DNA from 3 places in the Pseudomonas sp. GP01-A4 genome. Region 2 is predicted to be linked to each of the others. Evidence: predicted binding sites of a transcription regulator. Region 2 holds the regulator's gene; each other region holds the start of a gene.
What was found. The regulator FliA, encoded in region 2, starts transcription of late flagellar genes. The targets are predictions, from matches to a motif close to CTAAAGTTTNNNNNNNNNNNGCCGNTAA.
Positions count from the first base shown of each region.

Region 1 (4,391 bases), on a different contig from region 2:
GTGCACCATGCTGCGGTTGATTTCCTCGGTCACTGCGCTTTGCTGTTCGGCGGCGGTGGCGATCTGGGTGCTGAGGTTGTTGATATGGCTGACGGAGCCGGCCATCTCGTCCAATCCTGTGTTCACTCGGGCCGTGGCGTCAGCCGCAGACTGGCAGCTGGCCTGGGTGGCTTCCATGGCCGTCACCGAGGAACTCACGCCCGTGGTCAGGCGCGCCAGCATCTCATTGATCTGCGAGGTGCTGGCCTGGGTGCGGGCGGCGAGGGCGCGGACTTCGTCGGCCACCACCGCAAAACCCCGGCCTTGTTCGCCGGCCCGGGCGGCTTCGATGGCCGCGTTAAGTGCCAGCAGGTTGGTCTGGCCCGCGATGGCGCCGATCACGCCGAGGGTTTCGGTGATGCGGGCGGCATCCTGGCGCATGTTTTCCACGGTGTGGGTGGCGCTGGAGACTTCGCCGATCAACGCGCTGACGCTGCGGGAAGCTTCGCCGACCACCACCCGCGAACGGTCGGCGTGCTCATTGGCGCGCTGGGTGAACGCAGCCGTTTCGGCGGCGTTCTCGGCCACGGTGTCGGCGGTGGAACTCATCTCGGTGATGGCCGTGACGGTCTGGTCGGTTTCCGAGGCATGGCGCACCAGGATCTGGTTGGTCTGGGCCGACGTCTGCTGCAATTGCGCCAGGCTCGACGACATGGCGCCGGTGGCCAGGGTCACTTCTCCGATCATGTTTTGCAGGTAGACGATAAAGCGGTTCACCGAATGGCCAATCGCCCCCAGTTCATCCTCGGCGCGGATGGTGATGCGCCGGGTCAGGTCGGCATCGCCGTTGGACAGTGCGTCGATATTGGTCTTCAGCGCGGTCATCCGGTGCACCAGCTGGCGGATGGCGTACACCGCCAACAGCACCAACAGCAGGATCATCGGGATTTGCAGCATCGCCAACGTGCCCAGTACGTCATCACGTTGGGCGGTGATCAGCGAGGTCGGCAGCGCAGTGGCGAGGAACCACGGGGTGCCTTCGATCGGGCGCATGAAGAACGTGCTGGCCACGCCCTGGTTGTCGAACTCGCTGCGTTGCAGGGTTTGATCACGATGAGCCAGGCCGGCGCTGACCTGGGCGGCAAAGGCCGAGGTGCCGGCCAATTCGCTGATGTTCTTCAACACCACGGGGCCGCTGATGCGCGTGCTGTTGCTGATGATCTTGCCGTCGCCTTCGACGATCAGCATTTGCCCGCCGAGGTCTTTTTCCTTGCTGGCCACCAGGTCATTGAAGAAACCCAGGGTCACGTCGATGGTGGCGACGCCATAGGCTGCGCCGTCACGCTGGATCGCCATCGCGCAGTTGGTACGCGGTTCCTGGCTGGCGTCATCCTTGTAGGCCGCCGCCCAGGCGCACTGGCCGCGGGGCGAAGCGAGGCCGCCCTTGTACCAGCTCTGGTCGTAGTAGTTGGGGGCCGCGTCGCTGTTCCAGAAGGTGTTCACCGCCAGCTTGCCCGAGGCATCGCGGTGCCAGAAGGTGCTGTGCTTGTTGCGCCCCGGCGTGCGCTGGTTGGGCAAGGGCCAGATGCCGCCGCCGAACACTTTCAATTCGCCGTACTGGTCCACCAGGCCTGGCAGCACCTTGTCGATGGCGTCGCTGTCCAGCAGCGGGATGGTTTGGGTGATGCTGCGTTGCTGGGCCTGAACCTTGTTCAGTTCGCCCTGGATCTGCTCGGCCACTTCGGCAATGCGATTGAGGGCCACCTGTTCTTCGGTGTGGCGCAGCTTGGGGGCCACCAACTGTCCGATGCCCACCACCGTCAAGACGAATAACAACAGGACGAACAGCACCAGGAACAGGGTGTAGCGGGCTTGGATAGAGCGCAATGAGGGCATGGGGTCGTCCTTACGAAGCGTTTATTGTGCGACGCGGCTTTGTTAGAGCTTCGAAGGGCTATCGGCTTGGGACGGGCGAGCTTGAGGCACTATCGTGCAAGAAAACCCAGGGCAGGGATTCAAGGAGCGGAGCTGGCGAGCCAGCCCCGATCCGGCGTGGCAGGATTATTTGTCCAGCATCTGCATGACCGCTTCCGGGTAGCGCAGCCCGGCTGTGGCGTTGGCCGGGAAGATGGCCTCCAGCGCCGCCAACTCGGTCGGGCTGAGCTTGACCTCCAGTGCCGCGACGTTCTCTTCCAGGTATTTGCGTTGCTTGGTCCCCGGGATCGGGATCAGGTAATCCCCTTGCGCCAGCACCCAGGCCAACGCCAGTTGCCCGGCGGTCACGCCCTTGTCGGCGGCCAGGGCTTGTACCTGTTTCACCAGCAGCAGGTTCTTCGCGAAGTTTTCACCCTGGAAACGCGGGCTGAACCGGCGATAGTCATCCGCCGCAAAGTCATCCGGGCTTTTCAGCGCGCCGGTCAGGAAGCCGCGGCCCAGTGGGCTGTAGGGCACAAACGCGATTCCCAGGCGTTGGCAGGCCGCGAGGCAACCGTTGTCTTCCTGATCGCGGCTCCATAACGAATATTCGCTTTGCAGGGCGCTGATGGGATGCACCTTGTGAGCGCGCTCCAGGGTAGCCGCCGACGCTTCACTCAAGCCCAGGTAACGCACCTTGCCTTGCTTGACCAACTCGGCCATGGCGCCAACGGTTTCTTCAATCGCCACTTCGGGGTCGATGCGGTGCTGGTAATACAGGTCCAGGGTTTCCACGCCCAGGCGCTTCAAGGTGCCGTCGATGGCCTCGCGAATGTATTCCGGGCGGCCGTTGACGCCACGCAGTGCCGGGTTCGCCGGGTCGCGCACGATGCCGAACTTGCTGGCGAGGAACACCTGGTCGCGCTTGCCGGCGATGGCCTTGCCAATCAGTTCTTCGTTGGTATGGGGGCCGTACATGTCGGCGGTGTCCAGCAGGTTGATCCCCAGTTCCAGGGCGCGGTGCAGAGTGGCGATGGCTTCGGTGGTATCGGTGCCGGTGGTGTAGAAATCGGTCATGCCCATGCAGCCGAGGCCGATGGCGGACACCTGGGGACCATTTTTACCGAGTTGACGTGTGTGCATGGGTCCAGCTCCTGTGTGGGAAGGCCTCCATTGTTGCCCTCGACAAAAGCGGGATAAACCGGCTAAAACCGCTATCACTATTATGAAATTCTAAATAATCCCTGAAGGAAACCGGCCCGTGGACCGTTTTAATGCGATGCGAGTGTTCGTACGGATTGTCGAACTGGGCGGGTTTGCCAAGGCGGCTGACAGCCTGCAACTGCCGCGTGCCTCGGTGACCATCCTGATCAAGCAACTGGAGGCGCACCTGGGGGTGCAACTGTTGCAGCGCACCACACGCCAGGTCAGCCCGACCCTGGACGGTGCCGCCTACTACCAGCGTTGCGTGAGCCTGTTGGCGGACCTTGAGGAAACCGAGGCGGTGTTCTCCACCAGCCGGCGCAACCCGCGCGGCACGTTGCGCATTGATATGCCGTCGGGGATCGGGCGCTTCCTGGTAATTCCGGCAATGCCCGAGTTCACCACGCGTTACCCGCAGATCGATCTGGAAATCGGCCTCAATGACCGCCCGGTGGACCTGATCCGCGAAGGCGTGGATTGCGTGTTGCGCGGCGGCCTGGCGCTGGACGAGTCGCTGGTGGCCCGGCCGCTGGCGATGATGGATCAGGTGACCTGCGCCAGCCCCGGCTACTTGCAGCGGTTCGGCGTGCCATCGACGCTGGATGAGTTGGCCGGCCATCAAGTGGTGGAGTATTTCTCCAGCACCAGCGGCAAACGCTATGGCCTGGAGTTTCAGATCGGCAGCGACATCCGCTTGGTCGACCTGCCCAAGCAAGTGGCGGTCAACAGTGCCGATGGTTACCTGGCGGCCTGTGAGGCGGGTTACGGCCTGGTACAGACGCCGTACTACCACGCCGTTCGCCAGTTGGAAGCGGGCACGCTGGTGGAGGTGCTGGCGCATCAGCCGCCGCCCAGGTTACCGCTGACGGCGCTGTACCCGCCGCATCGCCAGCTGTCGCAACGGGTGCGGGTGTTTGTCGATTGGCTGGTGGAGTTGTGTGCCCGGCCGGGCAATGGGTTGCAGCGTCAACCTTGAGCCTTGCGGTAGGCGCCGGGCTGGAAGCCGGTGACCTTATGGAAGGCCCGGGTAAACGCCGCCACCGATTGATAACCCACGGCGAGGGACACGTCCGCTACGGTCTGGTCCTGCTTGAACAGCTGGCAGGCGTGGCGCACACGCATCATCAGCAGCACTTGCCCCGGCGACTGCCCGCACAGTTCATTGAAGCGCTTGAAGAACGCCGAGCGCGACAGGCCGGTGCAGGCCGCCATGCTTTCCAGGGTCCAGGGCTCGGCCGGGCGTGCGATCAACTGCTCCAGCAGGTTGGCAAATGCCGGTTGCCGAGCCAGCGCCG
Region 1 covers NZ_JBYSWF010000008.1:8,634-13,024, reverse strand. Annotated here, with positions in the region: gene AC3WKX_RS07520 (methyl-accepting chemotaxis protein) at 1-1,875, opposite strand, end outside; gene AC3WKX_RS07515 (aldo/keto reductase) at 2,041-3,036, opposite strand; gene AC3WKX_RS07510 (LysR family transcriptional regulator) at 3,155-4,072, shown strand; gene AC3WKX_RS07505 (AraC family transcriptional regulator) at 4,063-4,391, opposite strand, start outside.
Region 1: a site for FliA is predicted at 1,934-1,961, ahead of AC3WKX_RS07520 (methyl-accepting chemotaxis protein). Genes of this name have one in related genera too.

Region 2 (4,391 bases):
GTAGAGCCGACTTTTGTTGAACCACCGCGTCCTGCTGCGCCAGCCCCGGCGCCGGCGGTAGACCAGCGGGTGTTCGACTCGATGCGTTTCGAACTCAACGGCCTGCGTGAACTGCTGGAAGTGCAGCTGGGTTCGCTGGCCTGGAACCAGTTGCAGGGCAGCCAGCCACAACAGGCCAACCTGTGGCGTCGCCTGCAACGCATTGGCCTTTCCGGCCCGTTGTCCCGCGACCTGCTGCAACTGACCACCCAAATTGAAGAACCTCGCCAGGCCTGGCGCATGCTCCTGGCCCACCTGGCGCGGATGATCGTCACCCCGGAAATCGAACCCCTGGAAGAAGGCGGTGTGATTGCCATGGTCGGCCCGGCCGGCATGGGCAAGACCACCACCCTGGCCAAGCTGGCCGCACGTTACGTGCTCAAGTACGGCGCCCAGAACATCGCGCTGGTGAGCATGGACAGCTACCGCATCGGCGCCCAGGAACAACTCAAGACCCTGGGCCGCATCCTCAATGTGCCGGTGACCCACGTCGACCCGGGCCAGTCCCTGGCCAACGCCCTCGACCCATTGCTGCGCAAGCGCGTGGTGCTGATCGACACCGCCGGCCTGCAAGCCAGCGACCCGGCCCTGCGCATGCAGCTGGAAAGCCTGGCCGGGCGCGGGATCAAATCCAGAAACTATTTGGTGCTTGCCACTACCAGCCAGAAGCAGGTATTGACCGCCGCCTACCACAGCTACAAGCGCTGCGGGCTGGCGGGTTGCATCCTGACTAAACTGGATGAGACGGCAAGCCTGGGCGAAGTATTGAGCCTGGCAATCAGTCATGAATTACCGGTCGCCTACCTGACCGACGGGCCGCGGATCCCGGATGATCTGCATCTGCCGCGCCGTCATCAGTTGGTCAGCCGGGCTGTCAGCGTGCAAATGCAGGAAGAACCCAGTGAGGAAGCGATGGCTGACATGTTTGCTGACCTCTACCACAGCCCGAACAAGCGAGTTGGCTGAGGCATCATGGCTTTCTATTTAAAAATGACAGTGAAAAGTATCTACATCGATGGCCTGCCAGCAGTTCGCGCGGCCAACTTATGTAGCCTGCGTCTAAGCAAGACAAGGTAAAGAAATAAAATGGGCAGCATGCATCCCGTACAGGTGATCGCGGTGACCGGCGGCAAAGGTGGCGTCGGGAAAACTAACGTGTCAGTGAATTTGTCCCTGGCCCTGGCAGAGCTTGGCCGTCGCGTCATGCTGCTGGATGCTGACCTGGGGCTGGCGAACGTCGACGTTCTGCTGGGACTGACGCCCAAACATACCCTGGCCGATGTGATTGAAGGCCGCTGTGAGCTGCGCGACGTACTGTTGCAAGGCCCCGGCGGGATTCGCATCGTGCCGGCCGCTTCCGGCACCCAGAGCATGGTGCACCTGAGTCCGGCGCAACATGCCGGCCTGATTCAGGCGTTCAGCGACATTGGCGACAACCTCGACGTACTGGTGATCGACACCGCCGCCGGGATCGGCGAGTCGGTGGTCAGTTTCGTGCGCGCAGCCCAGGAAGTGTTGCTGGTGGTGTGCGACGAACCCACCTCGATCACCGACGCCTACGCCCTGATCAAACTGCTCAACCGCGACTACGGCATGAACCGCTTCCGCGTGCTGGCCAACATGGCCCAAAGCCCGCAGGAAGGGCGGAATCTGTTCGCCAAGTTGACCAAGGTCACGGATCGCTTCCTCGATGTCGCCTTACAATACGTTGGCGCAGTTCCTTACGACGAGTGTGTGCGCAAGGCCGTGCAAAAGCAGCGTGCGGTCTATGAAGCGTTCCCTCGTTCGAAGTGCGCATTGGCGTTCAAGGCTATTGCCCAGAAGGTCGATACCTGGCCGTTGCCCGCCAATCCCCGGGGGCATCTGGAGTTTTTCGTCGAGCGATTGGTGCATCAGACGAGCGCAGGACCGGTGCTATGACAGCCAGCGGCTACAACCTTTACAAGAAGTCGGCACGTGACAGTCAAGTCGAATTGATCGAGCGCTATGCGCCCCTGGTCAAGCGCATTGCCTATCACCTGCTGGCGCGCTTGCCTGCCAGCGTGCAGGTCGAGGACTTGATCCAGGCCGGGATGATCGGCCTGCTTGAAGTGTCGACCAAGTACGACGCGAGCAAGGGCGCGAGTTTCGAGACATACGCGGGTATCCGTATCCGTGGGGCCATGCTCGATGAAGTGCGTAAAGGTGATTGGGCGCCGCGATCAGTGCACCGCAATACGCGGATGGTGAGTGACGCAATTCGCTCAATTGAAGCAAAAACCGGTCGCGACGCTAAAGATCATGAAGTTGCGGCCGAACTCCAATTGAGTCTCGACGATTACTACGGGATTTTGAACGATACCTTGGGCAGCCGGCTGTTCAGTTTCGACGACCTTTTACAGGACGGCGAACATGAAGGGCTGCACGAGGACGGCGCGAGTGCCCATCTCGAACCGTCACGGGACCTGGAAGATGAACGCTTCCAGAGCGCGCTGGCGGACGCGATAGCCAATTTGCCGGAGCGTGAGCGACTGGTGTTGGCGCTGTACTACGACGAAGAGCTGAACCTCAAGGAAATCGGTGAGGTCCTGGGGGTCAGCGAATCGCGGGTCAGCCAGTTACACAGCCAGTGCGCGGCCCGCTTGCGGGGGCGTTTGGGAGAGTGGCGAGCGCGCTGACAGGCAGTGTGGGGACACTGCGAACGATACCGTCCAGGCCCTGCGCCCGGACGGGCTTGGCCCGTGGTGCGCCCCCGGTAGTCCTTTTTGTGTAACGCCTGTTGATTGATATGGCGCGCCCAGGTGCTGGGCGCGTTTAAGACTGCTTGGAGGTCGAATTGGACAAGAACATGAAAATCCTCATCGTTGATGACTTCTCAACGATGCGGCGGATCATAAAAAACCTGTTGCGTGACCTTGGGTTCACTAACACGGTCGAGGCGGATGACGGTATTACGGCGATTCCGATCCTCAACAGCGGGAGCATCGACTTTCTGGTAACGGACTGGAACATGCCGGGCATGACCGGTATCGATCTGCTGCGCCACGTGCGCGCCGATGAAAAACTGCGCAGCCTGCCTGTGCTGATGGTGACCGCTGAAGCCAAGCGTGAACAGATCATCGAAGCCGCCCAGGCCGGGGTCAACGGCTACGTGGTCAAGCCATTCACTGCACTGGCCTTGAAAGAGAAGATCGAAAAGATCTTCGAACGCATCGGTCATTGATGCTGCCACGGGGGAGCTATGGAGCATAAAGAATCATCGCAGGCCGACTTTGAGTCGACCCTGAAAAAACATGCTCATCAACTCGTCGAAAGCCTTGAAAGAGGCCAGTTCGGCGACGCGGTGCAGTTGATCCATGAGCTCAACCAGACCCGTGACCGCGGCCTGTACCAGGAAGTGGGCAAGCTCACCCGTGAGTTGCACAGTGCGATAGTCAATTTTCAGATTGACCCGCACATGCCCCAGGCCGAGGAAATCTCGCAGATCACGGATGCCACCGAACGCCTGTCCTACGTGGTCAGGCTGACTGAGGCGGCGGCCAACCGCACCATGGACCTGGTGGAAAACGCCACGCCTCTGGTCAACGGTATGGCCAGTGAAGCCAAGGCCCTGAGCACTGACTGGGGCCGGTTCATGCGTCGGGAAGTGGGCGCTGAGGAGTTTCGTGAGCTGGCGCGTCGGGTCGAGGGCTTTTTGTCCCGCAGCGAGCAGGAAAACCGCACGGTTTCCAGCAACCTCAATGACATTCTGCTGGCCCAGGATTACCAGGACCTCACCGGTCAGGTGATCAAGCGTGTGACCCAACTGGTCACCGAAGTGGAAAGCAACCTGCTCAAACTGGTGTTGATGGCGGGCCAGGTCGACCGGTTTGCCGGCATCGAACATGACCGCGCAGCGATCCTTTCTGAAAAAGATCCACAAAAACACCTCGCCAAGGGTGAAGGTCCGCAGATTCATGCCGATAAACGTGAAGACGTTGTATCCGGGCAAGACGACGTAGACGATTTGCTGTCCAGTTTAGGCTTCTAAGGAGCACACCCATGAGCTTCGGCGCCGATGAAGAAATCCTTCAGGATTTCCTTGTAGAGGCCGGCGAAATTTTAGAGCAACTGTCCGAACAACTGGTCGAGCTGGAAAGCCGACCGGATGATGCGAACCTGCTCAATGCAATTTTTCGCGGTTTTCATACTGTAAAAGGGGGCGCCGGCTTCCTCCAGCTCCACGAGCTGGTGGAGTGCTGTCACATCGCCGAGAACGTGTTCGACATCCTGCGCAAGGGTGAGCGGCACGTCGACTCGGAACTGATGGACGTGATCCTGGAAGCACTGGACGCGGTCAACGGCATGTTCAGTGAAGTGCGCGAGCGCGCACC
Region 2 covers NZ_JBYSWF010000002.1:18,473-22,863, reverse strand. Annotated here, with positions in the region: gene flhF (flagellar biosynthesis GTPase FlhF) at 1-1,005, shown strand, start outside; gene fleN (flagellar synthesis regulator FleN) at 1,126-1,959, shown strand; gene fliA (RNA polymerase sigma factor FliA) at 1,956-2,696, shown strand; gene AC3WKX_RS01915 (chemotaxis response regulator CheY) at 2,867-3,241, shown strand; gene AC3WKX_RS01910 (protein phosphatase CheZ) at 3,260-4,048, shown strand; gene AC3WKX_RS01905 (chemotaxis protein CheA) at 4,060-4,391, shown strand, end outside.

Region 3 (4,391 bases), on a different contig from region 2:
TCCTACAGGCATGTCAGCATCTGACATATTCGCGGTACATTTCTGAGTGAATTTTCTGTAGTACATAGTTCCTGCCTACAAGAAAAAATCTCACTCTCAACAATGCATCACTTATCGAGCGAAATTAATAAACATTGCCCCCGTAAAAATATAAACACTCCAGATCATCTCCTGGAGTACCTGAACTTTTTCGAAGCGAACAATAAACACAGGCGCGCGCCCGATGATTCCGGATGTATTTTCAACCAAAAAAAATGGCCCCTTGAGGGGCCATTTTTCATTGCAACTTACAACACTCAGAACAACTTGCGACCTTTGTTGGCCGCAATGCGCATGCGCAACGCGTTCAGCTTGATGAAGCCTGCCGCGTCTGCCTGGTTGTAGGCGCCGCCATCTTCTTCAAAAGTGGCGATGTTGGCGTCGAACAACGACTCATCGGACTTGCGACCGGTCACGATCACGTTGCCCTTGTACAGCTTCAGGCGCACAACGCCGTTCACGTGGACCTGGGAAGCGTCGATCATCTGTTGCAGCATCAGACGCTCAGGGCTCCACCAGTAGCCGGTGTAGATCAGGCTGGCGTACTTGGGCATCAACTCGTCTTTGAGGTGAGCCACTTCACGGTCCAGGGTGATGGACTCAATGGCGCGGTGAGCGCGCAGCATGATGGTGCCGCCCGGGGTTTCGTAGCAACCACGGGACTTCATGCCCACGTAACGGTTCTCGACGATGTCGAGGCGGCCGATACCGTGTTCGCCACCGATACGGTTCAAGGTCGCCAGTACGGTGGCCGGGGTCATTTCGACGCCGTCCAGCGCGACGATGTCGCCGTTGCGGTAGGTCAGTTCCAGGTACTGGGCCTTGTCAGGAGCGTTCTCCGGGGAGACGGTCCATTTCCACATGTCTTCTTCGTGCTCGGTCCAGGTGTCTTCCAGCACGCCGCCTTCATAGGAGATGTGCAGCAAGTTGGCGTCCATCGAGTACGGGGACTTCTTCTTGCCATGACGCTCGATCGGGATCGCGTGCTTTTCGGCGTAGTCCATCAGCTTTTCACGGGACAGCAGGTCCCATTCACGCCACGGAGCAATCACTTTTACGCCTGGCTTCAAGGCGTAGGCGCCCAGTTCGAAACGCACCTGGTCGTTGCCCTTGCCGGTGGCGCCATGGGAAATGGCGTCGGCGCCGGTTTCGTTGGCGATTTCGATCAGGCGCTTGGCGATCAGCGGACGTGCGATGGAAGTACCCAGCAGGTACTCGCCTTCGTAGACAGTGTTGGCGCGAAACATCGGGAAAACGAAATCGCGGACGAACTCTTCGCGCAGGTCGTCAATGTAGATCTCTTTCACGCCCATGGCTTGCGCCTTGGCACGTGCAGGTTCGACCTCTTCGCCCTGACCCAGGTCAGCGGTGAAGGTCACCACTTCACAGTTATAAGTATCCTGCAGCCACTTGAGGATCACCGAAGTGTCCAGGCCGCCGGAATACGCGAGAACGACCTTGTTTACGTCGGCCATGCCATCACTCCACGGGGTTGTACGGAAAGGCGTCGATTCTACCGACCAAAACCGTGAAATTACAGAGGCGCGACAGCAAATGAAGATAAAGCGACAGATTATGTCGAGCGGGCGACGAAACGCCGCACCTTATGAGGTGGCGGCAGCGTTGCCTGGCGCCTTGGCCTGGGGCGCCGGTTTCTCGGGGGCTGCCACCCGTTCGAGCTGAATATTCACCCGGCGGTTTTTCGCCCGGTTGGCCGCGTTGGTGTTCGGCGCCAGCGGATAGCTTTCGCCATGAAAGCGCAGGGTAATCTGCGATTCCTGGATGCCATTGGCCTTGAAGTAGTCCATCACCGCCAATGCACGACGCCGCGAAACGTCGCGATTGGTCAGGCGATTGCCGCTGTTGTCGGAGTGGCCATTCAACTCGACGTGGTTAACCGTCGGGTCGGCTTTCATGAATTCGAGAATCACCGAGAGCTTTTTCCTGGCCGCCGCGTCCAGTTCGATGCCGCCACCCGGGAAACCCACCTCGGTCTGTTTGACCTGCTCGAAATTCATCGGCAGCAGCTTGGTGGTGCAGAGTTGGTAGTCGTTGTAGGCCTTGCTGAATTTCGCCGGCAGCAGGCGGATCTCGGAGTAACCGCCGTCGCGGCTATAGTGGCGCACCGTCGGGCTGCGCCCTTCGAGCAGGCCGGTAAACAAACGCCCGGCCTGGGCCTGGGAGCTGTTGAACAGCACATCGCCACTGCCGACACGCACCGCCCCCAGGTTGATATCGCCACGCCCCGGCTGCCACGGCGCAGCCGCCGCCAACAGGGTTGCGGAACCGGCACCCAACGAGCCGTTAAAGGCTTTCAGGCGAAACGTCGCCTGCTCGCCGGCCCGGCGCACGAACTCGCCCGAGCCGAAATCGGTGATCGGCTGGGTCAAGCGGCACTCGAATTTATCGCCCTCCACTTTCCACTCAATATTCTCCAGACGTGTCTGGAACGTGAGGGCCATCGCGGGCAGGCTGGCGAACACACTGAGCAGGGCTAGATAATGCTGGCGCACGGGAGGCTCCACTGGTTTCTACAACACATCAAGGCGTCATACATCGTTAAGGCATACCCAGGGATATCGGTCGCATCCTGCAAAACTTGATAGCGAGTGCCTGCAAGAGTCTTTTCCGGTAGCATTCCCACCAGATTGACCCGCCTGGAATCCCCAATGTCCGACCGCCTGACCCTGCTGCGTCCCGACGACTGGCATATTCATCTTCGCGATGGTGCTGCGTTGCCCCAAACCGTGGCCGATGTAGCGCGCACGTTTGGCCGCGCCATCATCATGCCTAACCTGGTACCTCCGGTGCGTAACGCCGCGGAAGCCGACGCCTATCGCCAGCGCATTCTCGCTGCACGACCGGCCGGCAGCCGCTTCGAACCGTTGATGGTGCTGTACCTGACCGACCGCACCCAGCCCGAAGAAATCCGCCAGGCCAAGGCCAGTGGTTTCGTGCACGCCGCCAAGCTGTACCCGGCCGGCGCGACCACCAACTCCGATTCCGGCGTCACCAGTATCGACAAGATCCTGCCGGCCATCGAAGCCATGGCCGAAGTGGGCATGCCGTTGCTGATCCACGGTGAAGTCACCCGTGGCGATGTCGATGTGTTCGATCGTGAAAAGATCTTCATCGACGAGCACATGCGCCGAGTTGTCGAGCTGTTCCCGACCCTCAAGGTGGTGTTCGAGCACATCACCACCGCCGATGCCGTGCAGTTCGTCACCGAGGCTTCGGCCAACGTCGGCGCGACCATCACCGCGCATCACCTGCTGTACAACCGCAACCACATGCTGGTGGGCGGGATTCGGCCGCACTTCTATTGCCTGCCGATTCTCAAGCGCAACACGCACCAGGTAGCGCTGCTCGATGCCGCCACCAGTGGCAGCGAGAAATTTTTCCTCGGTACCGACTCTGCACCTCACGCCCAACACGCCAAGGAAGCCGCGTGTGGTTGTGCCGGTTGCTATACCGCCTATGCGGCGATCGAGTTGTATGCCGAAGCGTTCGAACAACGCAACGCCCTGGACAAGCTTGAAGGGTTCGCCAGCCTCAACGGCCCACGTTTCTATGGCCTGCCGGCGAATACCGACCGCATTACCCTGGTCCGTGAAGACTGGACCGCCCCCACCAGCCTGCCGTTTGGCGAGCTGACCGTTATCCCGCTGCGCGCCGGTGAAACACTGCGCTGGCGCCTGCTGGAGGAACACCCGTGAGTGAAGACCATTACGACGACGACCAGGAACACGGCGGCGGTGGTGGCGGTTCCCGTCACCCGATGGCCGAGCGTTTCCGTGGCTACCTGCCGGTTGTCATCGACGTAGAAACCGGCGGCTTCAATTGCGCCACTGACGCGCTGCTGGAAATCGCCGCCACGACCATCGGCATGGATGAACAGGGTTTCGTGTTCCCGGAACACACCCACTTCTTCCGCGTCGAGCCGTTCGAAGGCGCCAACATCGAAGCGGCGGCCCTGGAATTCACCGGGATCAAGCTTGATCACCCACTGCGCATGGCCGTCAGTGAAGAAGCGGCGCTGACCGACATCTTCCGTGGCGTACGCAAGGCCCTGAAGGCCAATGGCTGCAAACGCGCGATCCTGGTGGGCCACAACAGCAGCTTCGACCTGGGCTTCCTCAATGCCGCCGTGGCCCGCCTGGACATGAAGCGCAACCCGTTTCACCCGTTCTCCAGCTTCGACACTGCGACCCTGGCCGGTTTGGCCTATGGCCAGACCGTGCTGGCGAAGGCCTGCCAGGCTGCCGGTATCGACTTCGACGGTCGTGAGGCCCACTCGGCCCGCTACGACACCGAGAAGACCGCCGAGCTGTTCTGCGGCATCGTCAACCGTT
Region 3 covers NZ_JBYSWF010000021.1:23,500-27,890, reverse strand. Annotated here, with positions in the region: gene AC3WKX_RS14530 (argininosuccinate synthase) at 297-1,514, opposite strand; gene AC3WKX_RS14525 (flagellar protein MotY) at 1,644-2,552, opposite strand; gene pyrC (dihydroorotase) at 2,709-3,755, shown strand; gene rnt (ribonuclease T) at 3,752-4,391, shown strand, end outside.
Region 3: a site for FliA is predicted at 2,616-2,643, ahead of AC3WKX_RS14525 (flagellar protein MotY). Genes of this name have one in related genera too.